4 regions of the Solibacillus sp. NPDC093137 genome follow, and region 1 is predicted to be linked to each of the others. Evidence: riboswitches for the same ligand, from Rfam matches in the RefSeq annotation. Region 1 holds a riboswitch; each other region holds the start of a gene.
The links. A riboswitch is a leader RNA that binds a small molecule or an ion and turns the genes downstream of it on or off. The one in region 1 is predicted to bind cobalamin.

Region 1 (8,163 bases):
TCACTTTACTGAAGAAATACAGTGCATCAATGAATATTCCTGTGAATAACTGGCGTTTTGCAGATGGCTCGGGACTATCCAATTCAAACCGTGTAACATCAAACGGTCTTTCACAGCTTCTTTACAAAGTTCAAAAAGAACCGTATTTCGGTACATTTTTTGATTCGTTGCCAGTCGCCGGCAATAAAGATCGCATGATTGGCGGAACACTAAAAAGCCGTTTAACAAGCAGTGCGTTGCAAAATAAAATTTATGCAAAAACGGGCTATATCCCGAATGTATATACTTTATCAGGGTATATGAAAGGCCAAAGCGGAAAACAATATATTTTCTCGATTTTACTGGAAAACAAATCGAATGGCACAGTATATATTGACCGTACTATGGCAGCGCTTGTAAAGAACTTATAGAGGGGCAAAACAGATGGAGAAATTACTATTAACAGGATTTGAACCGTTTTTATCAAATCCGATAAACCCTACAATGGAAGTCGTGCAGGCACTGAACGGAAAATCTATCGGTCAGTTTGAAATTGTTGGCCGTGTATTATCTGTGGACTTTGCAAAAGCACCGGAACAGTTTATGGCACTGGTCGAAGAAGTAAAACCGACGATAATCGTTTCATTAGGATTAGCTGCAGGTATTTCGAAAATTTCTCCGGAACGGGTTGCATTGAATGTAAAAGACGGGGAAAAGGACAATGCGGGAAATGCATTTGAAGATGCACTGATTAAAGAAGATGGGGACGTTGCGTATTTGTCGACATTGCCGATTCGCAAAATTGTCAACCGCTTAAATTCTGCAGGTTATCCGACAGCCATATCGAATTCAGCCGGAACATATTTATGCAATAATATTATGTATGAAGGCTTGTACTATGCTGCTAAGAATGAAGCGATACGAGCAACAGGATTTATCCACATCCCTGCATCGTTTGAGCTGGCGATTGAGCATGGCCGAATTCCAGGCTGGTCAATGCGTGATTTGACGGCTGCCATTGAACTGGCACTCGAAGTATGTGTTGAAAACGTGGAGCTGGCAGATAAAGTGCTTTAGTTAAATTCATTATCAAATAGTAAGAAAAGCAACAGTACAACTGTTGCTTTTCTTTTTCATATTACGTAAATTTTTACAATCCGACTAGCTTCATCAATTTTTTATAGCGTTTATCCCCAAGCAGCTTATGAATTTTTTGTAAAACCTCTTTTGGAACGCCGGTAAGAGCCCAGCTTATATTGGCATGCTTCAAAATTTTTTGCAGCTTCTGAACTTCTTCAATGCTCAATTCAAGCCCCTGTTGTTTTGCAAAATCCTGCAGCTGGCTGTCATTCATTCCTTTTAAGTTATCAAACCATTGTAGCATTTGAATTGTCTTCATCCTTTCAAGTTTATTCCCTTTACATGAACAAAAATCTGCATTATACTAACATGATGTAAATCGTAATGATTTTGAATTAGAAAGAAGCGAACGAAATGAAAAAACCATTGATTGAATTGAAGGATGTTTCCTTTCAATATGAATACACACAAGCATTGAAAAATATTTCGCTACGTGTCAATGAAGGCGACTTTTTGGCGTTAATCGGTCAAAACGGTTCCGGAAAATCGACACTTTTGAAATTAATTTTAGGACTGTTAAAGCCCATGTCAGGGGAAATTAAATTATTTGGCGAACAAGCAAACCATTTTAAACACCGCGAATGGATTGGCTATGTTTCGCAGAAATCCAATGCCTTTAACTCGGGGTTCCCTGCAACGGTCGAAGAAGTCGTGAAAAGCGGTTTATCGCAAAAGGTCGGGCTCTTTAAACGCTATCCAAAAGATGCGGACTTTCTAGTGAAAGGTGCTCTAAAAGATGTCGGCATGGAGAAATTTCTAAAACGGAATATTGGTCAGCTTTCCGGAGGGCAGCAGCAGCGTGTTTTCATCGCACGTGCATTAGTGTCCGATCCGAAGCTCCTTATTTTGGATGAACCGACAGTCGGAATTGACCGCGAAAATGTGCAGGCATTCTATGATATGCTCGCACATTTAAATAAGCATCACAATATGACAATGATTTTAGTTACACACGATGTGGACACGGTTTCGGATCGTGTCAGTCATGTCGCATGCTTAAATCAGTCGATCCATTTTCACGGATACAAAAATGATTTTGATACGATTTCGGAAGAACAGATTGCTAGCTGGAACGGCCACTCTGTTCGAAAGATTCATTAAGAGGAGCAGGCCGTTATGATTGAAGCTATATTAAACTATGAATTTTTACAAAACGCCTTTTTCTCAGGGCTTGTTATTGGAGTAATCGCACCACTATTAGGTGTATTTATCGTAGTAAGACGTTTATCTCTTATTGCAGATGCACTGTCGCATGTCACTTTGGCGGGGATTGCAGGGAGCCTGTATTTGAGCCAATCGTTTGCAGCACTGGCATTGCTGAACCCGATTTATCTAGGGATTGTCGCATCTGTAAGTGGTTCGATTTTAATTGAACGATTACGTAGACTATATAAACATTATGAAGAACTTGCGATTCCGATTATTATGTCGGGTGGAATCGGTGTGAGTGCCATTTTTATTTCACTTGCAAGCGGATTTAATGCAGATTTAATGAGTTATTTATTCGGCTCTGTATCTGCTGTATCACGCCAGGATTTATATGTTGTACTGGCAATTGCAGTCATAGTTGTATTATTTTTAATACTATTTTTTAAAGAACTTTTCGTATTGTCGTTCGATGAAGAATATGCGAAAGCGAGCGGTTTACCCGCGAAATGGATTCATCTAATCTTTATGGTTGTTGTCGCACTCGTAATCGCAGCAAGTATGCGTATTGTCGGAATTTTGCTTGTTTCAAGCTTAATGACATTACCGGTAGCAGCAGCGATGCGATTAGCTCGCGGCTTTAAAGAAGCAATCATTTTAGCGATTGTATTTGGAGAGCTGGCCGTAGTGATTGGACTCGTTTCTGCCTTTTACTTAAACTTGGCACCAGGTGGAACAATTGTTGTCACATCCATTTTAATCTTGCTGTCAGTAATTTTAATTAAGAAGATTGTGTTGAAATTAACTATTAAATCGGAAGGGGAAAAAGTACTGTGAATGCAGCGCGCGCGTGGGAAATATTAAAGGAAAATGGCTATAAAAAGACGGATAAACGAGAGTTGATTTTGGGTATGTTTGCAGCTACAGAAAAATATTTGACTGCCCGTGATTTGTTATCGGTATTGAAAAAAGATTTCCCTGGAATGAGTTTCGATACAATTTACCGTAACTTGGCTACTTTTGTGGAGCTTGATATTTTAGAAGAAACAGAATTAAACGGTGAGCGTAATTTCCGTATGCATTGTGAGTCGGATCACCATCACCACCATTTTATTTGCCGTGATTGCGGGAAAGTAAAAGAACTGTCTGTTTGCCCGATGGAAATGCTTGGTGAAAAACTGCCGGGTTATGCTGTGGAGGCCCATAAATTTGAGATTTACGGGAAATGTCCGGAATGTTTGTAGGTAGCTGTAGTAAATATTTATTTGCATAATTTTTTTTATATGCTAAAGTGATTAAGACAAATTGAATAAATTTGCAGGAAAAAGATGCATTATGCATAAATGGGAATTCGGTGCAAATCCGAAGCTATATCCGTAACTGTAAGCGTTGATGAAAATAAGTGTGAGACCACTGCTAATATAGCGGGAAGGTACTTATGAGTAAAGTGAAACGCAGAGCCAGGAGACCAATCTTTTTCTTATCGTAACATCCCTCTTCGGAATTAAAGAGAATGTACGGCAGTCACTGATTGAATAAGCAACATTTTGCATTCTTGTTTGATTTTTGAAGCCATCCATTTTCTCATGGGTGGCTTTTTTTTCGTACACTCAATATTTTCGGTGAGGCATTACATGAAGTGAGGAGAATTTTTATGAAAAAGGATATCCGTTTTTCCTGCTATCCGTTTATGCGGGAAAAGCAAAGCTGTGTCGATTATGAAATCCGCACTGATTCTTTAACAACACGAATCGGTACCGTTTTTCCGACATTAGTCGATGATGCATCCGGTCAAGTCGTCTTGGAGGATTTGAGGAGGATTCAACCATTAGCCTATCATGCAAATGGTTCGGTCCGCGGCAAATTGGCCATTACATCTGAGGATTTGCAATGGCTAAGCGACCGCTACGATTTTTATGTAGGTGAAGTTGGAGAAGCGATTCAGCAGTTTGTACTGCCACAAGGAATCGAAAGTGCAGCGAGACTGCACATTTGCCGCAGCGAGGCGAAAAAGTCTTACAGGGCATTACATAAAGTGAGCGAAGAAAGAGAAGTGGATGAAATTCTGTTTGATTTTCTAGGGCTGCTTGCCAATGTATTTTTTGTCATGGCGGTCTATATGAATCAGCAACATCAACAAGAGGAAATTCCATTTATCTCAAAATCCTATCCATCGAAAAAGAAAAAAGGAGTTACAACAAATGAAATTTAATAACAAATGGGTCGTTGCTTTAGCAGCAACATTATTACTGGCAGCATGTGGATCAGATGAGGAAAAAACAGGTGGCAAAGCAGAAAAAGAAGAGCAGGCTGAATCGAAAAATAATGGTGTACCCTACACGGTTATAGATGACCGTGGTGTTGAAGTGACATTCGATGAAGTACCGGAAACAATTATTTCTCTGCAACCAAGCAATACAGAGATTTTGTTTGAGCTGGGTGTCGGAGAACAAATTATCGGCGCAACAGAATATGATACATATCCGGAAGCAGCACAAAAAATTGAACGAGTGTCGACTTCTACAGTTATCAATGCAGAGCGAATTCTGGAATTAGATCCGGATGTAGTTGTAGCGTATACAATCGGGGAGGAAGCACAAATTACCCAATTGGAGGATGCAGGTCTTAAAGTGTTTGTAATTGCTTCTGCGGAGACATTTGATGATGTGTATTCGGATATTATCCAGCTGTCGGAAGTAATGGGTGTCGAACATAAAGGGGAAGAAGTTGTAGCCGACATTAGGGAACAAATTGATACAGTACAGGAAAAAACAGCGACACTTGATACGAAGAAAAAAGCATATTATGAAGTGTCACCAGCTCCGGCTCTTTGGACTACCGGCAGCAGCACGTTCCAGCAGGAAATAATGAACTATGCGAATGTTGAAAATATTTTTGCTGATCAGTCGAGTTGGATTAGTGTAACGGAAGAAGATGTCATCACTCGTAATCCAGAAATTATTATTACGCCAGCAACATATATGGAAAATGCAATTGATGAGATTCTAGGACGGACAGGCTGGGATAAAATACAGGCAGTCACAGAACAGGCAGTTTATTTAGTCGATGGAGATATTATGTCCCGTCCTGGACCGCGTATTGGTGAAGCAGTTGAAATTATGGCACAATCAGTATATCCGGAACTGTTTAAATAAGTATAGAATAGAAGGGCATGCCTTAGTTTAGGCATGTTCTTTTTACAATGTTTAAGGAGGGATACCATTGATTTTTATAACCGGTGGTGTACGCAGCGGTAAAAGTGCTTTTGCAGAGAAATACGCAAGGCAATTAGGTGAGAAAAAGACGCTCTACTATGTCGCGACAGGCGTATCCTTTGATGATGAAATGAAAAAACGGATAATCCGCCATCAGCAGGACCGTGAAACTCAGAACATCAACTGGAACACAGTGGAAATGCAAGTCAAAGTTCCGTTAGCGATTGGGCAGCTTTCCAACGAGGCAGTTGTGCTTTTTGAATGTGTGACAACATGGCTTTCGAATGTAATGTATACATATGAACAAAAAAATGAAAATAGCGAATATATCGATAATTGTATCGAATCGCTGCAAAAGCAATTGCTAACTTGGCGGAAGCAAGGTGCTACAATAATAGTTGTATCAAATGAAGTGCTGGATGAATTGCCTTCACAATATGATGAGGTAAATTTATATCGTAAATTGTTGGGTGAGCTACATCAATGGATTGTCCAAAATAGTGATGAAGCATATGAAGTACAATTTCAGCTTGTACAGCGTTGGAAGTAAGGAGGAAACAAGTTGAAAAATAGTTGGAGCGGTTTTTTATTAGCGTGGCAGTTTTTTTCGGCAGTGCCGATTAAGAAACAGCTGGATATGAATTCGAAATCTGTTACATGGATGTATGGATTTTTGCCGATTGTCGGATTGCTGATTGGAGCCATAATTAGTAGTGGTGTATTGATACTATCTCGCTATAGTGAAATTTCGGAGCTGCTGTTGGCGATTTTGATTGTTATCGGGTTGATCGTCCTGACCGGGGGGCTGCATTTAGACGGGTGGATTGATATGAGCGATGCGTTCTTTTCCTACGGAGAAAAAGAGAAACGGCTGGAAATATTAGATGATCCACGTACAGGCGCTTTTGGGGTTATTAGTGTTTTTTGCTTACTCGTATTAAAAATCGGCGTTATTTACGAAATGCTGTTGCATGGTCAATTGGCGATTGTGCCGTTTTTAATCTTCATTCCCTTTATAGCAAGAATGGGGATGCTGCTATATTTTGTAACGATGCAGCCGGCAAAGGAAAAGGGACTCGCTGCTTATTTTAAAGGAATCGTCATTCAAAATAAGCTTGCTGTTTTAATCGGCGTTCAAAGTATCCTGGCATTTGTGTGCTGGTTATACATTGGAGTTTTCAGCTTGTTTATTTTAGTGGTCGTGATGCTGTTCGCCGTATTTATTTACCGGATTTGGTCAAAGAAACATTTTGGCGGTGTAACAGGTGATTTACTCGGTGCACTCGGTGAAGGGTTGGAGGTTATACTATGGCTAACAATATTACTGTGCATTTAATCAGGCACGAAAAAACGAAAGCAAATACAGAACGGAAATATATTGGCTGGACAGATGAACCGATACTGAAAAAAGTGGAAGCCGAGATCGATCTACAGCCTGGTATTGTTTATGGGAGCGATTTACGGAGATGCCGTGAAACTTCACAATGTTATTTTCCGAATGCTGAATTTATCGCATCTAGATATTTGCGTGAGCTGCATTTTGGGGACTTTGAAATGTGTACATATGAACTATTACAGCATAATGAAACATACCGGGCTTGGATTGATGATCCGCTTGAAAACCCGATACCGAACGGAGAAACATTTTTCCAATTCAAGCAGCGAGTATTGGATGGCTTTCATAAGATTGTAAATGAAAAGAAGGAATATACGTTCATCGTACACGGAGGAGTAATTCGATTATTACTTGCCATATACGGAATGAAGGAACAAACTTTTCAGCAAACAGTGGCCAATCATCGTACGATTTATACACTTGGCTGGGATTCGGTAGATGAACTCATAGGAGGTGCGAGATGTACGTTATACTCGGAGGCGCACATAACGGTAAACGAAAATATGCAGAAAAATTGATTGAACAGTTACCTGCAAAAGAACTGATTGTTTGTGAAGGCCACTTGGCAAAACTTGAAAATATAAATGAAAACGAGCGCTACATAATAAGTAATTTTGAACAAATGATTTTACCACTTCTTCATGAACCGGAAGAAAAGGCTGCCCAGCAAATTTTCGAACAGATTATACAAATTGCAGAGCGGGCAGAACTGTTTTGTATTTGTACAGATACGAGCCGCGGCGTTGTACCGCTTGAAAAAGACACACGGCAATTAAGAGATACATGCGGCCGGCTTTATCAGAAGCTTTGTAATGAAGCACATACAGTTGTTCGTGTATGGTACGGCATACCACAAATTTTAAAAGGAGATTCTCATGGACAAAACTAAATTACGTTTAATTATTTTAACAGCATTGATTGCGGCAATTTGTGTGATTGGGAGTTTTATTAAAGTGCCGGTAGGGATAGTCGGAACAGCTGCACTCGATTCTGCCCCGGCTCTTATAAGCGCAATCTTTCTACCGCCAGTTTTTGCCGGCGCGGCAGGAGCACTCGGACATATCGCGACAGGTCTCACATCCGGCTTTCCGCTAGGCGTTTTACACCTTTTAATTGCAGCGGAAATGTTTATTATCGTTGCGATTTTTGCGATTATGCATCAAAAAGGCCAACGTATTTTAAAATGGATCTTTGTAATAATCGCAAATGGGGTCATTGCACCAATTCCGTTTTATTTTATTATTTCTCCGGCATTTTACATCGGCTCGATTGCCTCATTAACAATTG
Region 2 (8,163 bases), 330 kb from region 1:
GCCGCCCTTTGAGCCAATATGTGTATATTTCTTATAATTTTGTTCATTTAATTGCATCGGCCACTCCATTAGATCCCGGATTGTTTCAGCTGCATTTGATGGCAGCTCGTCATTGGAAATAAGGGCGAGCAGTTTCCCGTAATCATTTGCAGAAGCGCCAATTAACCGATCTGACCAAACTCTTTGTACGGCAGGGGATGAGTCAAATGTAGTCGCACTTACATTAATTTCTCCTGTTTTCATTTGCAGGCTTATCGATTGAGCTAACTTGCGATAGTCGTCCATTGATAACTTTTGGAGCGCCTTGATTAATTCTTTTTCGGACATCCCATCTTTTTGGATAGATTCAGGAATGAGGAGCGCACTGCCAATTGGATAAATGTCTTCGTGCTGTGTTAAGCCTAACGCTGTTTTACGCTGATTTATCGCATCAATACCGAGCAGATTAATTAAATAATCTGTATTGGCATTTGAGCTATACGTAATCATTCCTTTTGCAACATCATGCAAAGTGACTTCATTATTTTGGATGCCCCGATCTTGTTTCACAGCTTCTAACCATGCTTCATGACCGCCCCCATCAGTATTTTTCCAATAAAAACGGTTCAAGTCGCCCAAAGGTATTGACTGGTCTTTTTGAATTTTATTTTCTTCGACCTGCATGGCATATTCAACTGCAATAAGGATTTTTACTGTACTTGCTAATGGCCGTATAACAGTTGACTGGTAAGTAATGACAGGTTCGCCGTTTTCAGCAAAATAAAAGGAGCTGGATTCCGGATTTCCCTTTAAATGTTGAATAACATAATTGGGATTGTCCCGAAGTAGAGCATATGCTGCAATTCCTGTAATTAAAGTAATGACCCCATAAATCGTTAACCTCTTTTTTGTATAGGTTTTACGATCAAACAAAATCATAGCCAGAACACCAAATAGGAAAGCAATGAGGAAATTTATATTGGAAACTAAAACGGCAATAATAATTCCGGATATAATTCCAATCGTTACAATGGCTTTCTGAACTTCTTCACGAGTTCTTTGCGCCTTATTTAAAAAGGGAATTAAAGTAAAGAAAATAATACCGAGCAGACCAATCCAACCATAAATATTCATATATGACCTTTCCTCCTTCTTATCCAATCCCTAAAGCAAAGTGGGTAATTCCATAAATTGTTATTACTGTTATTTACGGAGGGAAGCAGTAAAAGTTTCATTTCTTTTTGGTTTGTCTATGTATGTAATCTCCTTGAAAAGCCAAAATGAAAAGAAAACGCTACAAATTTGTAGCGCTTCCTTCTCTTTAATTATTGTTGGTTGTTTGAATTGCCGCGTAATTGCTGCTCTGCCATTTGAACTAGGCGTTTCGTAATTTCGCCACCTACAGAGCCGTTAGCACGAGCTGAAGCGTCTGGTCCTAATTGAACACCAAACTCTTGTGCAATTTCGTACTTCATTTGGTCAACTGCTTGTTGTGCACCAGGTACACGTAATTTGTTTGAGCTATTGTTGTTTGCCATTGTTATCGCCTCCTTATGACATTAGAATGCACAGGGAAGAAAGTTTCATACCATATCAGAATTAGGTAATTTACAGTTCAATTGGTAACGTTTTTATAATATGGTGTTTTTATAATAACCAATTATCATCGATAAACACTAAATCACACAGGATAGCTCGCACCGCAACTAAAACAAATTAGAAAAATTGTCGGATTGTAACATATGGAATAAAGTGGTTTAATTGGGACATGCAGTAAAGATCCGTCATCGTTACAGAAAGGAATGACTTTTTTGAATACAATTATCGAAAACAATAAAAAAAGCTGGGATATTGTAGCAAAGCATTTTGCTGGAGGAGATGCGTTGCCAAGCTACGGACCATTAGCACAAACCGAAGAGGAACTGAATTTAATCGGAAGTGTTGCCGGCAAAACAGTGCTGGAAGTTGGATTTGGGAGCGGTCATTCTCTTTTATATATGAATAACAATGGTGCAAAGGAGCTTTGGGGGGTTGATTTTTCGAGTGCCCAAATGGACCTGGCACAGAAAACGTTATACGGCATTGAGGCAAGCTTATTTACGGCTCCAATGGAAGAAGAAATCGGTCTGCCGAAAAATTATTTTGATTTAGTATATTCCATTTATGCGATTGGCTGGTCAAGTGATCTTCCAGCAACGTTTAAGTTAATTTACAGCTACTTAAAAGAAGGAGGCGAATTTATTTTCAGCTGGGAACACCCTTTCTATAATCAAATCAAATGCCGAGATCATCAGTTTAGTTTAACGGATTCCTACCAGCGTGAAGGATATATCGAAACAACGACATTTAAAGGGGAAGATGCGCCAATGCAAATACCGAAATATAAAATGGCGACATTTATAAATGCACTTTTAAAAGTAGGCTTTGAACTTGTAGAAATTATTGAAAGTGATATTCCGGTACATGCAAAAGGTGAAGAAATTCCGTATTCCGAAAAATATTATTCTCTACATAAAGCAAGCCACTTTCCAACAACCTTTATCGTAAAAGCTCGTAAACGAACTATATAGGAGGCAACTATAATGATTCGAAAGTTAACAAACGAAGACCTTGAAACTACATTGGCACTTGTACATAAAAAGCCGGCGGAAAATTTATTTATCATCGGTGATATTGAAGCGTATGGGATGGAATCGGATATCCAGGATTTATGGGGGCAATTTGAAGGTGATCAGCTAAAAGCGATTTTACTGCGTTATGATCAAAACTATATCCCGTATAGTGAAGGAAATTATGATACCGAGGGATTTGCCAAAATCATTAGCGAAAATCGAGGTCAGATAGAACTATCAGGGCTTCAGCATTTAGTCGCTCCATTAAAGAAATGGATTGACCGCGGTATTCGTCGGGACAGCGAAACGTATTATGCAAAATGTACAGAATTGACCGTTCCCACATCTGATTTGGATTTTTCAAATGTGACGTATTTACAGCCAAGTGAATACGAAGAAAATATTGACATGCTCAGATCGATTCCGGAATTTTCAACAGGGACATTTAGTGTAGAAGGAAGAGAGCGCGCAGAAAAATTTAAAACGGGGCGTACTTATATTATTCGTGACGAACAGGGTGTGATGGTCTCTTCAGCATCAACAACAGCGGAAAATTCTCAGTCCGCGATGATTGTAGGCGTCGGAACGAGACCGGGATACGGGAAAAAAGGATATGCGACACATTGTATGTTGAAACTTTGCCGAGACCTGCTCGCTGAAAGAAAATCAATTTGTCTGTTTTATGATAATCCGGCTGCTGGACGCATTTATAAGCGGATTGGGTTTGAAGATATCGGTTATTGGACTATGGTTCGTTATGAAGAGGGGAAATAAGGGGGAGACAAATTGTGAGAACATTATTAGCAGAACAACCGATTCAAATAAACGCCTATGATATCGATGCAATGGGCATTGTTAGTAATATTGTGTATGTAAGGTGGTTTGAGGATTTACGTATGGCTTTTTTAAATGAGCATTACTCATTGGCGGAAATGATGGCAGTGCAAATCTCCCCGATCTTGATGAAAACAGAGATTGAATACAAAGCCCCTTTAACAATTTTCGATAAACCGGTCGGACGTTGCTGGATGGTGAAAATCGGGCAATCTAGTTGGGAAATGGAACTGGAAATTACAACGGAAAAGCATATCCATTGCATCGGAAAACAATCAGGATGCTTTTTCAATTTAGAAAAGAAAAGAGTTGCGAAAATTCCTGAGCCATTAAAAAAACTTTTTGAAATAGCGCAATAAAAAAGGAGCAATTTAATTGGTGATGAAAGAACATTTAGAAGGAATAGTAAATAAATCGATTAATCTGGATTTAATTGATTTTAATGAATTAATCGAATTTATGCTGAAAAATATAGGAAATACGGATGGCTATTTACGTGACAACTTAATTTATCGGGGATTTTGCGAATTAATTCTGAATGAGCAATTTACTGAAGAACAATTAGTTTTAATATTAAAAATATGTTCGGATGATGAGCACCTTTATTTAAATATTACACAGAGCAATCCTTCTGATGATGTATTTACAAGATCGTTTTCGGCACTCGTTATCACCCTCATTTTAGGGATAGATCGTGAAAAAAGAAGTTTGCCTGAAGAACTTGTTGTTGAGGCTATTCACCGAAGTATTCATTATTTATTTCTTGAGAAGGATTTCCGGGGATTCGACACTACAAAGGGCTGGGCACATGCGGTTGCACATGGAAGTGACTTATTAACAGAAGCAATTAGACATCCGTTGATGAAGGAATCTCAATTATTATGTAATGCATTACAAAGTTTAAAAAGCTGTCTTCATACTGAATATGCTTTAATTGATGAGGAAGAAGAGCGTATGTTACCGGTCATTGATGCGTTACTGGATAAGGGACTGACGGATGAGCGATTGGTAACGTGGCTAAAAGGATTGCATTACATAGAAGTAGAGGATTGGCATAAGAAATACCGGTATGAATGGAACGTAAAGAAATTTGAGGCAACATTATTAAAACATTTATTAAAATCGACCAAATGTACAAAAACAGCCGATTGGATTATTTTTGGAAATTCAACTTTTGTTTAGTAAGGAGTTGAAAAATTGAGACGTATTTTTTTAATGATACTGCCATTCATTTTATACATAACAGGCCTACTCGCATATTATTTTGATAAGATTAACGGTTATCAATTTATTATTTTTATTATAGTGGGCCTGGGTATTTCAATTTTCGGATTCTTTGTTTACCGGAACCAGAAGAAGTTGAAAGCAGCTTTTTTAGGGATTTTTTATATACTAGCCCTATTAGCTGTCTTTGAAAGCCGACTGATTGATTATGAAAAATATACTTATTTTCTTATGTCATATAACGAGCCTTTTGAAATAGTGAAAGACTCAGGAATCAATGTATTGGCAGTCGAAGTGATTGAGATCCCATATATAACGGACTTGAACTACTTAATTCATACTATGGAATTTTCAACTAATAAAGAAGTTTTGGATGCGGAAGTTGTTACGAATAAAATCCGGTAACGTTCGAAAAATGAAGAATTACTTAGTTATGTACGTCCCACGGAGAAACATTTTGAGACGATGAAGGAAAATGTCATTGCTTATTTACCAGAAAACGCTTTTGCTATTAATCAATTTTTATAAAGAGAAGATATAGAAGGTGACAGTGCAGGACTTGCCACTGTATTAAGTGCTCTTATCGAAAATGGTGACGTTAACAATAATATTCCGATTGCCGTAACTGGAGCGATTGATAGCAAAGGAAATGTGAAGGAAATCGGTTCAATAAAAGCGAAAACTTTGATTGCCGAACAAAGCGGTTTTTCTCATATAATTCTACCTGTAGAAAATGAAGAAGAGGCGAAGAGAGTAAAAAAAGATGAGCAACTTAATATAGAAATTATCGCTGTGGCATCTATAGAAAATGCTGTAACTGATATAAAAAAACTAAATGAAATAGGGTCATTAAATAAATAAAATGAAAAACAGAAAATAAACAACCTTTGTTAATTAAGATAGGAAATTAATGTGCAAAGGACCGAAATAATGAAGGAACAATGCTTTATCTTCACTGAAAAAAACTGATATCATAATAATTGTTCTATCATTTTTTAATAGACTATGTTATTTTTATAATAATTTAATAATTTGCAATTTAAATAAGTGCTTACAGAATTTTGTAAGGTAAAAGGGAAATTAGTGAAAGACTAATGCAGCCCCCGCTACTGTAATAGCTGATGAAATCACAATGAATCACTGTCGTAAAGATGGGAAGATGTGAAAGTAAAAGGAAGCTTAAGCCAGGAAACCTGCTTATTTAAACGATACTTACTTTTCGGAGGGAGAAGTATAGGCGAAACAAGTAATTGTTTTTGTGTTTTTCTATACTTTTTTAGTATTAATTTCACATGCCCGTACCTCTTTCTAACGAGAGGTGCGGGCTTTTTTTATTTCTTAGTGGATAAGCAATACTAGTTTTTAATGAAATCCACATAAGAAAAATTATCATCACGTCCTATTTGGTGCGAGATGTATTTTTCTAATAGGGAGGGTGTTTACATGCAAAAAGGAAAGATCTTTGTTGTAGGGTTCGGACCTGGTGATCGGGAACATATAACAAAACGTGCAGTCGATGCACTGCAGCAAAGTGATCACATTATGGGTTACAAAACGTATGTTGAACTGATTGAGCACTTAGTGAAGGCGAAAACTATCGTCAGTACGGGAATGACAGAAGAAGTTTCACGTGCGCAAGAAGCTGTAAAACAGGCTGAAGCCGGCCATATAGTTGCTGTTATTTCAAGTGGTGATGCAGGTGTTTACGGAATGGCGGGCCTCGTATATGAAGTATTAATCGAAAAGGGATGGACTGCAAAAGAAGGAATTGAAGTAGAAGTCGTTCCGGGTATATCAGCGATTAACTCCTGTGCAAGTTTACTTGGCGCTCCTGTTATGCATGATTCGTGCACAATTAGTTTAAGTGATCATTTAACACCATGGACGGTCATCGAAAAACGGATTGAGGCAGCGGCAATGGCAGACTTTGTCGTTGCGTTTTACAATCCTAAATCCGGCAGACGGACAAGACAAATTGTGGAAGCACAACGAATATTGCTTAAGTATCGTTCACCTGATACACCTGTCGGATTAGTAAAAGCTGCCTATCGGGATACGCAGGACATTGTGTTAACAACACTAGAAGATATGCTCGAACATGATATCGGAATGCTGACAACGGTCGTCGTTGGGAATTCCTCAACATTTTACTACGATAATAAAATCATTACACCGCGTGGTTATCAGAGAAAATATACTTTAGGGCAAGAAAAACAACTATTAAAACCGCACCAACGTTTGAAAAAAGAAGCGGAACCTTGGGCGTTGGATCAGGAAACGGGTGAAGCAAAGACCGGGTATGAAAAAATTGAAGCTATAGAGAAAAAAATAGTTGAACCAGCAGCCATTAAAACAACCGCATTACAGCTTGCAAATGAAGCATTAGCGCTCGTACATAAAGAAACGTCAGCAGTAAAAGTTGAAGAAAATCCTTTTTTAGTGCAGCAAGAAGTGGAATCCATATTTGAGTTTGCTGTATCACCAGGTGTTGCCAATAAAATGATTACACCTGCACAAATGATTACATTGGCAGAGGTTGTAGGAGAACGGGGTACGATGGAGTATACGCCTGATCACCGTCTCGTGTTGAAGGTACCAACCGATTCACCTCAAAGAATCGTAGAAACGGTAGAAAAAACGGGTTTACTTGTTCAACCTGTCGGCGACGTAGTAATCGTCAAGGCGTGTGATTTCTGTTACGGCGAAAAAGCCGAATCCATTCCATATGCTGAAGAGATTATGGAAACACTTGGTGGCATTAAAATGCCGAAAGAACTACATGTCGGTTTTAACGGTTGCGGAATGGCATGTTATCGCGCGGTTTTTGATGATATCGGCATTGTTTACCGCAAGAAAAAGTTTGATTTGTTTATCGGTTCCAAACCAGTTGGACGAACAGCACATGCAGCACAACCTGTCCTTGAAGGGATCGATCCCGAAAAATTGATTCCTTTACTAACAGAAATCGTTGCGGACTATAAAGAAAATGCACATCCGAATGAACGTTTTTTCAAATATTTTAAACGTGTAAAAAAAATCCTGAATTTCAATTATATTGATATGTCATGCAAAATTAAAGTGGAAGAGGCCCCTTGTGGAGATTAGGTGAAATGATGATTTTATTTTTAGCTGGAACAAGTGATGCAAGAGAGCTGGCTGTTCAATTAATGCAAGCGGGACAAGAATTGGTGGCGACTGTCGTGACGGAATCTGCTGCAGCGAGTCTACAGGAAGCGAATGTTCCGTACCATGTCGGTCGTTTAACAGAACAGCAAATGAAGGAACTAATTGAAGAACGGCGGGTAACAATGGTTATCGATGCCAGTCATCCATATGCGGAAGAGGCTTCCAAAACAGCGATGGCCGCTGCAAATTTAACGGGTATTCCCTATATTCGATATGAACGTCCGCAGCAAAGTTATGTACATCCGCTCGTTACGGAAGTGGAAACGTATAAAGAGGCGGCAATTGCTGCATCCGCACATTCAGGAACTATTATGCTGACAACAGGCAG
Region 3 (8,163 bases), on a different contig from region 1:
TGGCTTGTTCGGTGCGAACGTTGTCTCATTTACCCCTTTAAATAAACCGCGCTTTGTTACGTTTGCAATAGCATCTTTATCCGGATGATTTTCAGCGTCTTTAAATACGATCGGATCATCCATTACATTCAACACTGTTACCGTACCACTCACTTCATGACCAACGATTAGCTGCGGCTTGTCTTCCTTCGTAATGACGGCCATTCCTTCTGGTGAAACATCACCTTTGATATCATCCGAGAAGTCCCGTAAGTTCAAATAGTCTACAAATTTTGGGCTTGCCGGTTTTGTGATGTTGTACATCATGACACCACCGATGCGCTCCAGTCCAATGTATGCAAAGATTTCATCACCTACTTTGCCGATCTTTACATCTTCCGGCTCGGGTCCTTTTTTGCCGCTGCGACTATCAAGTTTTACGTTCGTATTACTTGCGTTGAAATGTTCAGGATGGTGCTGTGCTGTCATTGTTTCAAAATCACTGCCGCTATCGAACACGACATCCATTGTCTCAGCATCAAAGATCGCAAATGAACGTGCACCGAAAATATAGTCCTGCCCTTCTACAAAACCTTCGTAGCCAGACGTATCATATGTTACGATTTCTTCTTCCGTTTCGATTTCATTCAGATGGAAGTTTTCGCTGTCTTCCTCACCCCATTCGCGTCCATCGCCTTCATTGGCCGTGACGAGATAATCTTTGCCGTTAATCGAGACGGCCGCCATTCCATCCGGCATATAGATTCCGAAATAGTTTTCATTTTTAATCTCGATTTTGCCGTCTTTCAATAAGTCGATTTCATTGCCGGGCTTGCTGTGGTCTTTGAAGCCAAGCCCTTTCACAGACACCACTTCATTTGATGTTAAATCAATAGTGGCAACGGCATTGTTTTCCTGTAACGCTACATATGCTTTTGTGCTCGCTTCATTAACTGCTATGTATTCTGGCTCTAAATCATCAGAAGGGTTCGTATTTTTCTTTAATATTACATTGTCTGCCACGAGCTCAGCGCGCTTTTCAGGTGTATCGAATGCATCGAAGAAAAGCGTCTCTTCTGTTAAAACATCATAGCCGTTTGCTGTATCAATTACAGAAATGCTACCTTTCGGGTCCACAATATCCTTGCCATAACCTTCACGCGGTTCGCCTTCATTTGCCGTTAAAAGCTTCTTCCCGTCTGTTGTGAATGTAATGTTATCCGGTTGACTGCCTACTTTTGTAGCGCCAAGAAGCTTGCCTTCACCAGTGAGTATAACGGCATAACCGGCAGTATTGTAGCCTTTTGCCTGTACAGACACCGCAATCACATTTTCTTTCGGATGCACCGTAATACTTGTTAAGTCCCCGTATTCAAAAGTTTGGTCGAATGAGGCAATCGTTTTCGCGATATCAATCGAAAGGAAAGGCTTTAAATTCATTGCTTCGTCTTTTGTATAGTTGAGTGAGATTGCTTCGATTTTTTCCGTTTCGCCATTTACGACATATGTTGCATGTGAGTGCGGGTTATACGCAACGATTTCCGTTGTACCGCCATCTTCATTTTGAACACCTGAATCATAGCGGGCATCCAAACTTAATGCTGCTTCTGCGACAATGGCAGGTGTAGTGACCGCCGCTCCAAAAAGTGCAGCAGCTAATAATTTCCTAGACATAGACAACATTCCACCTTTACATTTTTTCTAAGTGTAAAGGTGGAATGTTAAGGTCATATGAAGGATTTGTTAGAGTTTGTAAGTATTATTGTGCTGGGTGAACGAAAGTCCGAGGAAAGTAGAGAGTTCCGGGTTGAAAGTAGAACAGATCGGGGCGAAAGTAGAACTCTGTGCCTTGAATGTAGAACGAAAGCTAGGAAAAGTAGAACAACTTGGCTCAAAAGAGGAATGGTTCGGGAATATTAGAAAGTTCCGGCTTGAAAATAGAACAGTTCGGCCAGAAAGTAGAACTTGGCACTTTGAATGTAGAACGAAAGCTGGCGAAAGTGGAAAAAGCTGCTCTTTTAAAATACCCTACTTAAATTTCCCACAAAAACAAGTACCATTTTTCAATTCTTTCATATGATTTATATGAAAGGGGGAGAAGGTTATCGTCTATACGGAAACGATTGATCTTCAAGGTCATTTATTTACTGCGGTAACGGTTCAATTACCTAAAACAACATTGCTAACGATTTCGAATGAGCATGGGTACATTATGTGTGGTGCACTCGATGTTGGTCTGTTAAATGAAAAGTTGGCCGATCGCAAAATCATTGCGGGTCGTGCAGTAGGTGTTCGAACGATCGATGACTTACTAAAAGCGCCACTGGAATCTGTCACATACGAAGCGAGAGCGTACGGCATTGAAGAAGGCATGATTGGCGAAGAAGCTTTATTAAAAATGATTTAGTTACATTGTAAGTTCTCAGGTGATGAGCTCCACCCCAAAAAAAGTTCCATGCAAAAAACCGCTCTTTCAATTTCTTGAAAAAGCGGTCTATCTATTTTTATTGACGTGATTACGTACAATTAGATTGCTTTATTATAATAGGAAGCTTTTGACCCTTTACTTCTTTTCACAGCTAGAAGCTCTTCTAATTTTTGAATATATTCACGGTCTGCCGATATTCTTGTAAGGCTTGTTAATAAATATGGTCTTAATCCGGAATTGATTTTTTGGCAACGCGCAAGATTGATCAAATACTTGGCCATCTTAAATGACTTTAAGTGCGTATGTCCATTTTTAAATTCCTTCTTCGTATTGACGACCATAAATTCCTGCTTTCGCCCTTTATAAAAAGGAATAATAATAAACTCATCTTTTTTGAAAATTTGATTCATATTATCCTCATCCTTTTCTTGAATATATTCAAAAACGACCTTTCACATACGGAGAAATAGTGATCACCCCGTTCCTTTTAATGCCCCTCCCGCCTCTCCTTTTTATTGGTCTTACGTTTCCATACCCTATTTACCGCTTACTTTATTCCATGGTTGAATAAAAAAGCACTTTTTTAGGTATTATTAACAGTTCGGATATGTTTTTACATTTAATTAATATAGGATATTACAGAGGAAACGCATTTGACAGGACTATCGCTTGAATTTTACTGAATTTTCTGTAAAATAAAATCAAGTTCTATCCACTACTTGTAATGTTTTGCTCGCACACTACATTTACGAGGATTGGGTTGGGCTTTCTTTATCGTACCCTGCTTGGCAAAATAAACGATAAAGTTCCGCTTATTGGTATTTTACTGGTAAGATAAATGGAATAGACTGAAAAGCCGTACTTATTTTCCGGGAACACTTTAATTATAGAAAAAAGGCTACATTTAAAGTAATTGTTTCTTTTAATGTAGCCTTTTTATTGAATTTTATTATATGATTTTTTTTATTCTACTTGGCTACTAAAAGCGCTGCCGCTTCTTCCAACGTGACCATATTCGTAATCATCGAACAAGCCGCATCAAGAATCGGGAACGCTAATGCAGCACCCGATCCTTCTCCAAGTCGCATATTCATATGCAGCATCGGTTCCAGTCCTAAAAGCTCGGCCGCAATTTTTGCACCTGGCTCTTCCGATAAATGTGACGGTATCAAATATGCTTTCACATTCGGATTTAATTTATAGGCGATTAATGCTGAAACGGTTGAAATGTACCCGTCAACTACGACCGGCACACGGTTCGCTGCTGCTGCAAGGAAGATTCCTGCCATCCCGCAAATCTCCAGTCCGCCTACTTTCGCGACAACATCAATCGGATCATCCGCATTCGGCTCATTCAATGCAATTGCTTTTCGAATAACTTCGGCTTTATATTTAATGCCGCCAGCTCCGACACCTGCACCAAAGCCCGTTACTTCCAGCGGATCGCAGCCATGAAGTACCGAAAGCACCGCAGCACTTGGCGTCGTATTCCCGATGCCCATTTCACCTGTACCGATAAGATTGATACCGTTTTGGATCGCTTCTGTTGCGACTTCAATCCCTACTTCAATTGCCTGAATCGCTTCTTCTCGGGTCATCGCTGGACCTTTCGCCATATTGTCCGTCCCGTATTTCACCTTTTTAATAATGACCCCTGCGTCTTGAGGTAAGTCTTCTTTTACTCCGATATCTACCGGAATGACTTGTGCATTCGTGATTTTCGCAATCGTACACATTCCTGTCGTCCCTTTTGGAAAGGAAAGTGTTTGGAATACCGTTGTACCTTGCGGGTTCGGCGTTACCCCTTCCTCATATACTCCGTGGTCTGCAGCCATGACGATCATCGCTTTGTTATCGATTTTCGGCGCAAGCTCACCGGTAATTGTAGCAATTTGCATAGCTAAAGATTCGAGCTTCCCTAAGCTTTGAGGCGGTTTAGCTAATGAGTCTATGTACTGACGTGCTTTGTCTTCCATTTGTCGGTCGATTTCTTGAATTTGTTCAATTGTTTGCTGTAGTAATTTCATGTTTCGTTTCCCCCATTAAAATGAATTTTGACAATAAAAATAGCCTGCAGTTTATTCGATAACAAATAAACTACAGACATATCCAGTGTCTATAAACAGTAAGCATACTTAGGCAGGTCTCCTGGCTCAGATTCATGATTTCATAGCCCCTTCCCAGATTGACATCCAGTGGGCTTTGCTATGAAACTCCTCTATACAGTGTTGGGATTACGCTAAAGCTTTTCACTTTATTCCCTATTCTCCCTTAACGGGCACCTAATGCTTGATGAATTTAACATTACTTTACTTTGAACCTGTCTTCTCGTCAAGGGGTCTATGCATTCAGCTTCTATACGTCTCCCCAATCGACAACGTTTTCAGTTCCACCTCTTCCAAATCCGCGCGCTGCCAATGATTATGCAGCCGGTCAATCGCTTCTTTCGGTGTATCATCCGCCAGCATATAGGCACCGTAATGCATCGGAATAAACACTTTCGCTCCGACATCACAAAACGCCTGGATCGCTTCTTCCGGTGTTACGTGGGAGGCATGCATAAACCATTCCGGCTCATATGCGCCGATTGGCATTAGCGCTGTATGTATGTTGAAGCGTTCGCCAATATCTTTGAAGCCTCTAAAATACCCGCTATCTCCGGCGTAATAAATACTTTGCGCATCCGATGCAGTTTGCAATATGAAGCCGCCCCAATGCGAGGTATTCGTATCCCAAGGCATGCGTCTTGTCCAATGGTTTGCAGGAACGAAATGAATTTCAAGCGCACTTGATTCATGCTTGTCATACCATGATAGCTCGATAAAGTTATGCAACTTATGACGCTTCATTAAATAACCGAGCCCTTCTGGAATAAGAAACAATACGTTGGGATTTCGTTTTTTCAATTTCTTTAACGTCGGTACGTGCAGGTGATCGTAATGCGAGTGTGAAATGATGACAATATCAATGTCCGGTAATTCATCCAGCCGCAACCCCGGCTCTGCCAACCGTTTCGCTACACCCATCCAATTTGCCCAAACCGGATCCGTTAAAATATTGAGCCCTTCTTTTTGAATTAAAAAGGTCGAGTGGCCGATCCACGTAACGGACTGCTCCGTGCGATTACTTTTTAGAAACGCAATTTGCTTTTCCTCACACTGCGGTACTTCGTAATCGACAACTTTCTTTTGCTTTGATCGCTGCCATTTCAGGACATCTTTAAAAGTACCGAGCCGGTCATCTTGGTCTAAATTTGTAAAGCGTTTACTCATCGCAGCACTCTCCTATTAATAAAGGCTTAAATTCCTACGCTGATCACCCAGCTGTGGTTTCATTATTATCCTTGCAAAAAAGTAAACAAAAAAACTTAAAAAAGTCCCGAGTACAGTAAAGCTGTTTGATACCGGAATAGATGAAGCGATAACGCTCAAGATATTTAATGTGTAAAATACTATTACTCCAATCAACGCAACTGTCATCACTTTATTTTTTCTTGCCAATTGTTTTCGATACAGCGGGCTGCCAATGCCGTTCCCGCTATGCTTTGTCTCTTTAATTTGTTTAATTAAAGCATAAGTTAAACCTGCAATAATGATCCCAACTACTGCAAATCCAATCATATCATCCATTTCAATTTTCCCCGTTTCACTAATCTCCCAAATAAAACTCCTTTATTTTATACGGTAAGACTTTACTCATAATAATTCCTGCCAAAGCCAAGCCAATCAAAATCACTCCAATTTCCATAAGGTTTTTTAACCATGTGATTTCAATCCTATCCGTTATGTTGGATCCACCTATAATGATGAAAACAGCTCCCGCCCATGCCAATAAAAAACCTGCGCCAAATTGTAGCCATTCTTTTTTTGAAAGCTGTTTAAAAACCGCCCTATGCTTATAAAATTTCCGAGTCGCAAAGATTAATAATAACCCTGTTAGAATATATCCAATCATCACAATCCCCCTGTATCTTTTCCTTTTAAAAGTTTAATTGTCGCCCATAACGAGACGATGAACAGCAACAAAAATATGAAAAAAGAAATTCCCGCAAGCCATTTTGCAACGATCGACGGCTGATTAATATATAGCTGTATATTTTTAATTAAAAATCCTATAAACACGGTTTGAGCTAGGATTAAGCTAATACTTACAGAAATCGTCTTTGAATTCTGTGTCATACCCGCTCCCCCCTTTAGTTATTATTTTACTATGCTAACATATTCTCCTAAAACGAGGTAGTACAGAGTCCGGCTTATAAAACTTACAGCGCCCTTCAACAAATTAAAAAACCGGCATGAATTTCTCCATGCCGGTTTCCCCCTATCAACTAAGTACGCTCTCACTTTCCGCATACACTTTCACGCGGTTACGTCCTTCTTCCTTCGCAGCATATAAAGCGGTATCTGCCTTATGCAATAGCTGATACAGTGTTTCCTCTGTCCAGTCCACCACTTCCGCCACACCAATACTTAACGTAACTGAAAGATTCCCTGCTTCTGTCATGAGCGGTGCCTGCTCAACGGCAGTTCGAAGCTGGTTGGCTAGTATTTCACCTTCCCCTTCATTGAAACCTTTCAGCGCAATGACGAATTCTTCCCCGCCGTAACGAGCGAAGAAATGCCCTTCCAGCAGTTGCGTTTGGCAAGCATTTACAACATGCACGAGCAACTGGTCCCCAATATGATGCCCGTACGTATCATTCACCCGTTTAAAGTGATCGATATCCATTAATAGGGCCGTAAATGGTAAACCTGTTTCCTTAGCTTTCTGAAAATCCTGTTCACTTTGCTGTAGAAATGCACGGCGATTATAAATCTTAGTCAGCTCATCATAATAAGCTTGCTGCTCCAGTTTTTCCTGCAGTCTTTTGATCTCCGTAATATCCGTAAAAACCAGCAACAGACCTTTACTGTTTCTCGCTTGTTCCAGTGAAGTAATACGGACTTGATAAACCCGCTCCGCATGTTCGGAGCATAACCTTACTTCTTGAACGTACTCGATATCGGCCGTTAATTTGAATGGCAGGGCCTCTCCTGTCTGCTCATTCCAAAACTTCACGAAGTTTTTGCCGAACATCGATTTGTTCAAATTAGGCAACATCACTTTCGATGCTTGATTGAATTCAATAAGCCGGTATGAATCGTCCAATACGATGGCCCCATCATTGATACTATTATAGATTTTATCTTTCGCAATCGGCATAATCCGAAACAGCTGCGATGTGCTGATTGCCCACAAATATAATAATGAAGAAAGCCATAAAATCATCGGTACCGGATCCACTCCTGGAGGTGTGAATCCGTTCAAATAAAGAAACGCTGTCACTATCGGAACAAGCTGACCGAACATTAACGCGATCAATTGGGGGCGGTATACTTTCGCCGTTTCCTTCCAATGAGAAATCAACAGCAAAAACGCGACAAACATACTGGCAAATGTGTAGACACCGTGCACCATATACCACATGCCAATCTCCTGATAAACAAAAGGTTCCCCTAAATTCGGGTCCAGTTCAAATACACGATAATGAAGATGATGCCAGTGATTTGTCGCTACCATTATAATTGTAATAAACGGAATAAGAAGGATGAGCATGCTTCTTCTAACCGTCAGCTTAAATCCTAAATAGCTCATGACATACAGTAAACCTAATGTTGCAGATGTAGGCATCCCGATGTAGAGAACGGTATTCCAGAAACTGATTTGTTCGAGCGTCGTCGATATTAAAGACATAGCCGAAGCAAAACAGTAAATGC
Region 4 (8,163 bases), 360 kb from region 1:
CAGCAGAAAGCACTGGAACAATACTACGCTCATAGGAATGGCAGGAAAAAGTTCAAATGGGGCTATCCGGTTGTAATCGTTCTCTTTTTATGTATGGTAGTATTCATATTTCCACTGCAAAAACCTGAAGAAACAACAAGTAACCTTTATATAGAACCGATAGATAAACAGTTTTTTTTGCTTGCTGTTTATTCCGATCAGTATAACCAAGGTCAATTTATGACAAAATCAGATGCCATAGAGCATAATTTATTTTTTGCTATTGAACGCAGTGCGCTACTAACATATGCAAAGTACGAAAATATTAAAATCGACAAAGAGTCAGTCTTAAAAAATGCGAAACAGTCTTTTTCTTATATAGAAGGTAATCCACTGTCGAAACTTAAACATGAAAAAATGCTTCAGGCATTAGGTTTATCGAACGATGAATATAAAGATATTCTTATAAAGAATGCGACAGTTAATTCGGTGATTGAAAGCTTCATTAAAGAGCGTGGATTAAAAGGTCCAAAAGGTAAATATATAGGTCAAATTCATAAGGAGGCAAGGGAATTTTATTATAAGCATGCAGCAAGGGAAATTGAAAAGTTTGAGACAGAGCAACGATCGAAGGTTACAGAGAAGCCACCATTAATAGAAGTACAGACTCCGGATACATTTAGGTTTGCAGAAAAAGAACATTTAGCGCTGGACCTGGGTTTGAATGATCAGCAGCAATATGAGTTTATAAATGTAAATATGACGTTTGATTATATTAGAGAGACATATGGATCATTAATTTATGAGGCTGCACCAATCAAAGAATATCCGTTTCACTTTGAGCCGTTGTTTTATATGGATTATAAACGAAATATTGAACAGATGATCCTACAACCGAAATGGCGTGAAGAAGCATTGGAGGTACTTGAACTTTTAGAGATATTTGAACGCAGCTATATTGACGATTATCCATTTTTACAATAAGAAAGAATCGATATAATTTGAAACAAACGCTACGGCACAAATTGGCCATAGCGTTTTAATTTTAAAATTTAAACGTATCATCAGTAATAGGGGCCACTTTAGCAACCGCATAAGTCGCTCCTTTTTGACTGAAGAAATCATAGGTTGACCCAGTATTGGAGATCCCGTTCATCACAATAGGGTTCACTTCCTCGTCAGGGAACATCGTATCGAGCCCCAAGTTCATAAGCGCTTTATTCGCATTATAGCGCACGTATTTTTTCACTTCAGGGGAAAGACCTGTTTCTGCATATAAATCATCGGTATACTTCATTTCATTCTGATATAAATCGAGTAAATATTCATAGCCCCATAAAGTAAGCTCCTGCTGTTTTTCTGCAGTGAACGTTTTGAAAATGTTCTGCGCGAAAAAGCCGACAGCTACCCCGTGAATGGATTCGTCACGCAAGATTAAACTAATCACTTCCGCACTATTTCTTAAAACACCTTGTCCTCCTAAATAAAGAGGGTAGAAGAAGCCGGAATAGAATAAGAAGCTTTCCAGCATAACTGAAGCGAACATTGCTTTCCATAAGCTTTCCGGGTCATCTTCTTTTATAGCAGTGTATACTTCACCAATGCGGTTTGCCTTATATTGAAGAAACTCATTTTTTTGCACCCATTCGAACACTTCGTCGATTTCCGTGTTTGTGCATAATGTTGTAAAAATATACGAATAAGACTTTGCATGGATTGCTTCAAACGATCCGAAAACCGTTAATACCGCTTTCTCCTGAAAATCGGGCGTGTATTTGGCAATTTCATTCATGCCGATGTTCGTTTGTACCGTATCAAGCAAAGTTAGGCCGCCGAACACTTTTTTGTATGTATCCTGGTGCTCGAATTCCTTCCATTGTTTGACGTCTTTACTGACTGCAATTTCTTCGGGGAACCATATTTGTTTCCATTGCTGGTCCCAAAAAATACGAGCGAGTTCACTCGTCGGGGTATTCCAGTTGACCGCTTTATACGTTAAATTTGACATGCGACACACTCCTCAATTGTAAGTAAACGCTGGCGTACGTAATAAACGGTTTTAATGCCTTTCGTCCACGCATAAATATAAGCTTTTGCCAATTGTTCTGTGTTCCACTGGTCCGTCACGTATAGTGTCATGGAAATCCCCTGGTCGACATGCTTTTGCGCGGCTGCGTAAAGGTCGATCAGTTCATTCGGGTTTACTTCATAGGCTTCGGTATAAAGTTCTTGGTTATCATTCGTTAAAAACGGCATCGGATAAATTGTTCGACTATCCGCATAGTCACGTACTTCCACACGTTCCGTAACAGGGGAGATGGAAGCCGTACAGCTGCGGATGTAGGAAATACTGCCTGTCCTTAATACCCTCAGTTTCCTGATATTTAAAAGGGAGTAGACTATACAATATAGGCTTTTGCCTACCAAGTATTATAGTCGTTGAACCTTCACCTCATAGAAAGATGCTTGGCTGCTGATTACCGATTGTATTGGCACTTAGGACATAATTAGCGAGAATTAACCTCACAAAATATGCTTTTTTTCACCTTATGCTATCCAAAAATTTTTTTCTGCTTTCGCAACGTTCACGTTTATCGTTTCCAATTACGTTGTCGTATTTTTGGCTTTACGGCTTTCCAGCAATTTCACTTGTTTTGACACTGTTTTACAACAATGAAAGCCCTAGTCAGTTAAGGCGCGATTGCCAGTCGATAGCTATGGAATAATCCATATTTCTGAACTTGTTTTTTTAATTTATCCCACATATTTTGATTAATAATCGGTGTACCCCCAAGTGCTTTAATCACTTCAGGTGTAAGTTCTTTTTCTTCTTTATTTACGTAAGATTCAAAGTAAACCCCGCTCGCATAATCACTTTCCTCAAATCGATAAAACGTTTCGTTCTTCTCCTTCGCGATTTCCATTGATGCTTTTAACGAGTAATAGTTCAGTGCTTCCATAAACGCATCGATAAATTCAATCGACTCTTTGGAACCATAACGGATTCCGCTTTGTACAAGGTGTCCATGCAAGTTCATAACACCCAATCCGACAGAGTGCATCACTTTGTTGGCTTTGGATACAGAAGGGACGTTGACGATATCTGTCATCGTAGAAACATTCGTTAAAAGACGCATTGCCGTATCGACAAGCTGGCCGAAGTCCTGAACTTTCGTTGCTTCGTGAATGTCGATTGAACCTAAGTTACAAGAAACGTCGAGGCCGTATTCATTCGGCTCGTTTTGATCGGTAACAACGCTTGTTTGTTGATACTGAAGAATTTCGGTGCATAGATTCGACATCTTCACACGCCCGATTTCCTTTAATGGGTGGATGTTATTGACATTATCATCGAATATTTCGAACGGGTAACCCGATTCAAATTGCGCCTTTTTAATTTCCGTATACAATTTACGGGCGTTTAAACGTTTCAGTTTACGGATGTTTGGATTATCCAAAAATTCGTAGTACATTTCCGTAATCGAAATTTCCGACATGCGTTTGCCGTATTCTTTGAAAATATCATAAGAACTAAACAATACGATATCTTTATCGCGGCGCATTAATTCAAAGAAAATATCGGGAAGAATAATCCCTGTAGATAATGTAGCTAATCGGATTTTATCGTCGGCATTTGGTTTCTTGGAAGAGATAAACGCTTCAATATCACCGTGAAAAACATTTAGATAGACGACTCCGGAACCATTTCTTTGGCCAAGCTGATTCGAATACGAGAACGAATTTTCTAGCAGTTTCGCAACAGGCATAACCCCGCTCGCACGGTTTAAAATTCCTTTAATCGGATCTCCTAACGGACGCAGATCGGTCAAGTTTACCCCGACACCGCCGCCTAAGCGGGAAAGTTCAAGACAATAGCCGATATTCTCAGCGATTGAGTTCATCGTATCGTCCATCGTTAGTTTAAAACATGAGACTAGCTCACCGCGCGCTTTTTTCCCGCTGTTTAGGGCAGTTGGGGTTGCCGGCTGGTAGGCAGTCATTACCGCTTCGATGGCCTTTTCAGCCAATGCTTCATCGCCTTGTGCTAAATACAGGGCGATAATGACGATTCGGTCTTCATACTTTTCCAGAATTTCTTTTCCATCCCGGCTTTTCATCGCATAGCTTTCGTAGAACTTCGAAGCACTCATGAATGAAGGAAACCGGAACTTGTAGGAATAGGCTTTTTTGTACATTTGTTTAATAAAGTCCATCGAGTACAATTCCAAAAACTCTTTTTCGTAATAGCCTTCATCGACTAAATAACGCACTTTTTCCTCGATATCGATAAAGTAGCGTAAACGGACATTCACGTCTTCCAGGAAATAGCGGCGTGTTGCTTCTTTGTCTTTCGCCAGATCCAATTCACCGGTAGCACGGTAACGGTTTAGAATATCGTTATTTAATTTTAAATATTGTTTCATATCGATGCCTCTTTCCAAATGGAGTAGTAGTAATCTGTAATCGCTTCATAATTCGCCGGAGTTCCTCGCATTTCCACTTTTTCGATTAACGGAATTCCGTATTGTGCAGCTAAAAGGTCACCTGCACGGCCGAAAAAAGCATGACCAAAATTACGGTTTCCGCTTACGATAATTCCTTTGCATAGATCAGAGTTCGCAGTCATGAACTGGTCGACGATAGGGGGAACAGAGCCTAATCCATCCGTATACGTAAATAGAAGATACGGTTCATCCATTTTCTCTACTTCCGCCAGATCCTTTGCGGGCAAGCCGAGTTTTTGCACAATGGATCGTACATTACCAGTTCGTGAAGCAAATATGATCATGCGGTCATTTCAGAAATGCGATCGATAATTGACGTCGGCTCTGCGATAAATTCACCGTTGATTTCAAATAACGGCACAGACAAAAAACCTGCATCGAGTACTATTTGTTTTGCGCTCTCATCATGGTCAATATTAATAACCTCGACCTCCAAGTTGGCAGCATCGAGCTCCGATTTTACCCATAGGCATTTTGGACAAATTGTTTTCGTATAAAGTTTCATAATAGAACCCCTCGCTATTTAAATATTACTAGTAATTGTGGTGCACATGTCATGGAGAAAAAACAAAAAAAGCTATCCCGGAAAACAGGATAGCTTGAAATGGAAACGAGTAAAAGAGCGCCTCCATTTCCTATTCCCCGAAGAAATGTACGTAGTTTTAACGCGGCAGGTCTCCTGGCTTTGCTTCATCCGTCAGACATACCTTCCCATGCATTGCACAGTGGTCTATTCGTCTTCAGTCAGCATTTACAGTTGCGGGGACAGCGTTGGATTCACACCAAACTTCCCTTTTAAACTACATTTAGTAGTACCGTGATAAAAAAACACAATATATAGTTGAATTGAGTATAAGCTTTAACAACATAAAAGTAAAGAGCCTAAAGAAAGATAACATAAATCCATTAAGAATTCTAGAAAACTCCCTATTGAAAATATAGAAAAAATATGGTTTTGTTATAACTGCATGTAAATAGATTTTATTAATGAGAAAGTTGGTTGAATATGTCGATTCAATTAAAAATTAAGAAAACCCACCCGAATGCTGTATTGCCGAAACAGGCACGTGAAGGGGATGCGGGGATGGATTTAAGTGCGGTTGAAGAAAAAGTTTTACTGCCTGGGGAATACGGATTAATTAAAACCGGTCTTCAAATCGAACTGCAGGAAGGAACAGAAGCGCAAGTACGTCCTCGAAGCGGATTGGCATTGAAACATGGAATTACGGTGTTAAATAGTCCAGGTACGATTGATGCAGGCTATCGCGGTGAAATCGGGGTTATTCTAATTAATCATGGAAAAGAACCGTTTACGATTGAAAAGGGGATGCGCATTGCCCAGCTAGTCGTTCAATATGTCCCGCAAGTCTTTATTGAAGATACGGACGAACTGTCGGATTCGGAGCGCGGTGATAAGGGTTTTGGATCGAGTGGAGTGAAATAATGAAAAACGCCTGAGTCGAGATAAATGAACTCAGGCGTTTTAATCTTCTTCTTTTTTCCACTTTATATAATTGTACGAAGTTTGAATACCAAATAATACTATGAAAAAGAGGGAGAAAAATATAAAGAGATTAGTGAATCCTTCCACCCAATAAATAATGGCCAACGCTACGATACAAATGGGAATGGAATAGAGGTTGCGCAAGAATTTACGACGGTAGGAAAGGCCATGATAGGCAAATTTCAACCCTTTATCCACTTTCGGTTTTTTCCGGTAGTAGATAGATAATACAAGTGGCGTAATTAAAACCATAATTAAGATGAATGCCAAAACAATTGAAAAATCTAACTCAACCATATTAGCCTCCTTTCTCGTCTTTTGTCAGTATATCGATTTGCGTCACAAATCGGTAGATACGTTAATTCACAATGATAACGCCCATCAGGGAAGTCTTTGTAGGTACTGGACTTAATATTGTAAACTTTATCTTCAATCATCACTTCAGTCGTATCAATACTTCTCCCATGCCCGTTTACAAAAGTAATTTCACAAATCCCTCCAGCAGTTTTCTGATCGCTTGTTTGCAGATGATAAAAATCATAGCTGTAAATTCCTGAAACAATCAGCATAAAAAGCGTCAGCACGCCAAGCATAATTGTATTCAAGTTAAAGGGAGATACTTTCTTTTTTACAAACTCCCGGATAAAAAAGAAAGCAGCAATGATAAATAATAAAGTGAAAATGATAAGAGCACTGTAAAATCCGGTAAGCATGAACATTCCCCCTCTAAATTCATTACCAAATTTACGATTAAGTCGGAAAAAAGTTTCAGAATATATTGAATTCACTGATGGGATTTTTCTAACGGGTACTCAGTTTGCATATGCATAAGTGGAAACGTTTTACCATTTAGAAGGGGATCAATCGATTTTAGTCGAATTGATAACAATGGGAAATTGTAAAAATTGGATGTGAGCTAAAGGGAGGCATTGTATGCGAAGCGTGCATAGTGTGTTGTTTGAGAAGTTTTTAATACTGCGCGGAACAAAGAAGAAATTTATGGATTTACGCTTGCTCGATAATTTTATTGCAATGAAACATAATGAGAAACCGTATGAGCTGGATGCTAAATTCAAAGAGCAGCACCAAATACAAAAAGACGAACTGAATGGCATGCCCTATTACACAATCAATGAACAGCAGACACCGGAAAAGGTCATCTATTATTTTCACGGCGGTGCCTATATTAATGATCCACTGATTTTTCATTGGCGCTATTTAGTGAAGCTTGCACAGGAATCAAACTTCACGATTATCGTGCCGATTTATCCGAAGCTACCTAAACATTCACATAAAGCGTGCTTTGATGCCATTCACGATTTATATGATCATCTCGTTTTAAAATATGATGCACCATTTATTTTTATGGGGGATTCCGCAGGTGGCGGGCTGGCATTGGCGTTGGCGCAGGATGTAAAACGATATTCCAAAAAGCAGCCGCAGCATATTGTTCTACATTCCGCATGGCTCGATGTGCGGGGGGAAGATCCGCGTTACAAAGAACTTGAAAAACTTGACCCGATGCTTGGAGTAGTTGGCGCACAGGAGCTTGGCAGGTTATGGGCAGACGGATTGGATTTAACAGATTACAAAATAAGTCCCGTCCATGGAGAATTGAAAGACATCGGTCAAATTACCGCATTTGTCGGGACGGGTGAGCTACTGCTTGTCGATGCAAAAATGCTTCTCGATAAAGCAAAAGAACAAGGTGTAGCAGTCCATTACTTTGAATACCCGAAAATGAATCATGTCTTTCCGGTATTTCCCATTCCGGAAGCGAAGAAAGCAATGAAGCAATTACTCAAGATCATCAAAAATTAGCATGAATGAACTAGGAGCATTTACAGTATGAAATTATATATTATCCGACACGCCGAATCGGAGGGACAAGATCCGAAGGCTAAGTTAACAGTAGCTGGTAAAGAGGAAAGTGAGCAGCTGGCAAATTTTTTGGAACAATACCCGATTGAACTTGTCATATCAAGTCCATTTACAAGAGCATTACATACAATAGAACCATTTGTCCGGAAAAACAAAATTCCTTTCAAAATTGATCATCGGTTGAGGGAACGATTATTAAGTGACGAAAATCTTCCGGATTGGCTGGAAAAATTGAAACAAACGTATGTGGATAAGGATTTAAAATTTACTGGCGGGGAATCAAGTAATGAAGCG

Region 2: another riboswitch for cobalamin. It lies ahead of cobJ (precorrin-3B C(17)-methyltransferase); the one in region 1 lies ahead of ACQKN3_RS08400 (hypothetical protein).
Region 3: another riboswitch for cobalamin. It lies ahead of cobT (nicotinate-nucleotide--dimethylbenzimidazole phosphoribosyltransferase); the one in region 1 lies ahead of ACQKN3_RS08400 (hypothetical protein).
Region 4: another riboswitch for cobalamin. It lies ahead of ACQKN3_RS06535 (glutaredoxin family protein); the one in region 1 lies ahead of ACQKN3_RS08400 (hypothetical protein).

Annotation. Positions count from the first base shown of each region.
Region 1 is NZ_JBNNVH010000001.1:1,625,234-1,633,396, reverse strand. It holds gene dacB (D-alanyl-D-alanine carboxypeptidase/D-alanyl-D-alanine endopeptidase) at 1-410, shown strand, start outside; gene ACQKN3_RS08425 (pyroglutamyl-peptidase I) at 424-1,056, shown strand; gene ACQKN3_RS08420 (isopropylmalate synthase) at 1,130-1,363, opposite strand; gene ACQKN3_RS08415 (metal ABC transporter ATP-binding protein) at 1,474-2,220, shown strand; gene ACQKN3_RS08410 (metal ABC transporter permease) at 2,236-3,102, shown strand; gene ACQKN3_RS08405 (Fur family transcriptional regulator) at 3,099-3,509, shown strand; cobalamin riboswitch at 3,575-3,756, shown strand; gene ACQKN3_RS08400 (hypothetical protein) at 3,920-4,477, shown strand; gene ACQKN3_RS08395 (ABC transporter substrate-binding protein) at 4,467-5,420, shown strand; gene ACQKN3_RS08390 (bifunctional adenosylcobinamide kinase/adenosylcobinamide-phosphate guanylyltransferase) at 5,488-6,030, shown strand; gene cobS (adenosylcobinamide-GDP ribazoletransferase) at 6,043-6,816, shown strand; gene ACQKN3_RS08380 (histidine phosphatase family protein) at 6,789-7,394, shown strand; gene ACQKN3_RS08375 (bifunctional adenosylcobinamide kinase/adenosylcobinamide-phosphate guanylyltransferase) at 7,337-7,765, shown strand; gene ACQKN3_RS08370 (ECF transporter S component) at 7,752-8,163, shown strand, end outside.
Region 2 is NZ_JBNNVH010000001.1:1,292,398-1,300,560, reverse strand. It holds gene ACQKN3_RS06720 (serine hydrolase) at 1-1,113, opposite strand, end outside; gene ACQKN3_RS06715 (alpha/beta-type small acid-soluble spore protein) at 1,305-1,517, opposite strand; gene ACQKN3_RS06710 (class I SAM-dependent methyltransferase) at 1,782-2,549, shown strand; gene ACQKN3_RS06705 (GNAT family N-acetyltransferase) at 2,562-3,365, shown strand; gene ACQKN3_RS06700 (acyl-CoA thioesterase) at 3,380-3,784, shown strand; gene ACQKN3_RS06695 (DUF2785 domain-containing protein) at 3,807-4,607, shown strand; gene ACQKN3_RS06690 (hypothetical protein) at 4,623-5,054, shown strand; gene ACQKN3_RS06685 (S16 family serine protease) at 5,187-5,510, shown strand; cobalamin riboswitch at 5,678-5,864, shown strand; gene cobJ (precorrin-3B C(17)-methyltransferase) at 6,093-7,754, shown strand; gene cobK (precorrin-6A reductase) at 7,763-8,163, shown strand, end outside.
Region 3 is NZ_JBNNVH010000003.1:11,009-19,171, reverse strand. It holds gene ACQKN3_RS13110 (choice-of-anchor I family protein) at 1-1,653, opposite strand, end outside; gene ACQKN3_RS13105 (YunC family protein) at 2,084-2,386, shown strand; gene ACQKN3_RS13100 (hypothetical protein) at 2,506-2,817, opposite strand; gene cobT (nicotinate-nucleotide--dimethylbenzimidazole phosphoribosyltransferase) at 3,376-4,434, opposite strand; cobalamin riboswitch at 4,529-4,708, opposite strand; gene ACQKN3_RS13090 (MBL fold metallo-hydrolase) at 4,756-5,679, opposite strand; gene ACQKN3_RS13085 (4-aminobutyrate aminotransferase) at 5,695-6,036, opposite strand; gene ACQKN3_RS13080 (hypothetical protein) at 6,056-6,361, opposite strand; gene ACQKN3_RS13075 (hypothetical protein) at 6,361-6,585, opposite strand; gene ACQKN3_RS13070 (histidine kinase N-terminal 7TM domain-containing protein) at 6,731-8,163, opposite strand, start outside.
Region 4 is NZ_JBNNVH010000001.1:1,264,012-1,272,174, reverse strand. It holds gene ACQKN3_RS06560 (hypothetical protein) at 1-963, shown strand, start outside; gene nrdF (class 1b ribonucleoside-diphosphate reductase subunit beta) at 1,025-1,987, opposite strand; gene ACQKN3_RS06550 (hypothetical protein) at 1,975-2,277, opposite strand; gene ACQKN3_RS06545 (ribonucleoside-diphosphate reductase subunit alpha) at 2,670-4,403, opposite strand; gene ACQKN3_RS06540 (ribonucleotide reductase stimulatory protein) at 4,400-4,726, opposite strand; gene ACQKN3_RS06535 (glutaredoxin family protein) at 4,765-4,989, opposite strand; cobalamin riboswitch at 5,137-5,319, opposite strand; gene dut (dUTP diphosphatase) at 5,491-5,928, shown strand; gene ACQKN3_RS06525 (ATPase) at 5,968-6,285, opposite strand; gene ACQKN3_RS06520 (cobalamin biosynthesis protein CobN) at 6,273-6,701, opposite strand; gene ACQKN3_RS06515 (alpha/beta hydrolase fold domain-containing protein) at 6,922-7,809, shown strand; gene ACQKN3_RS06510 (histidine phosphatase family protein) at 7,837-8,163, shown strand, end outside.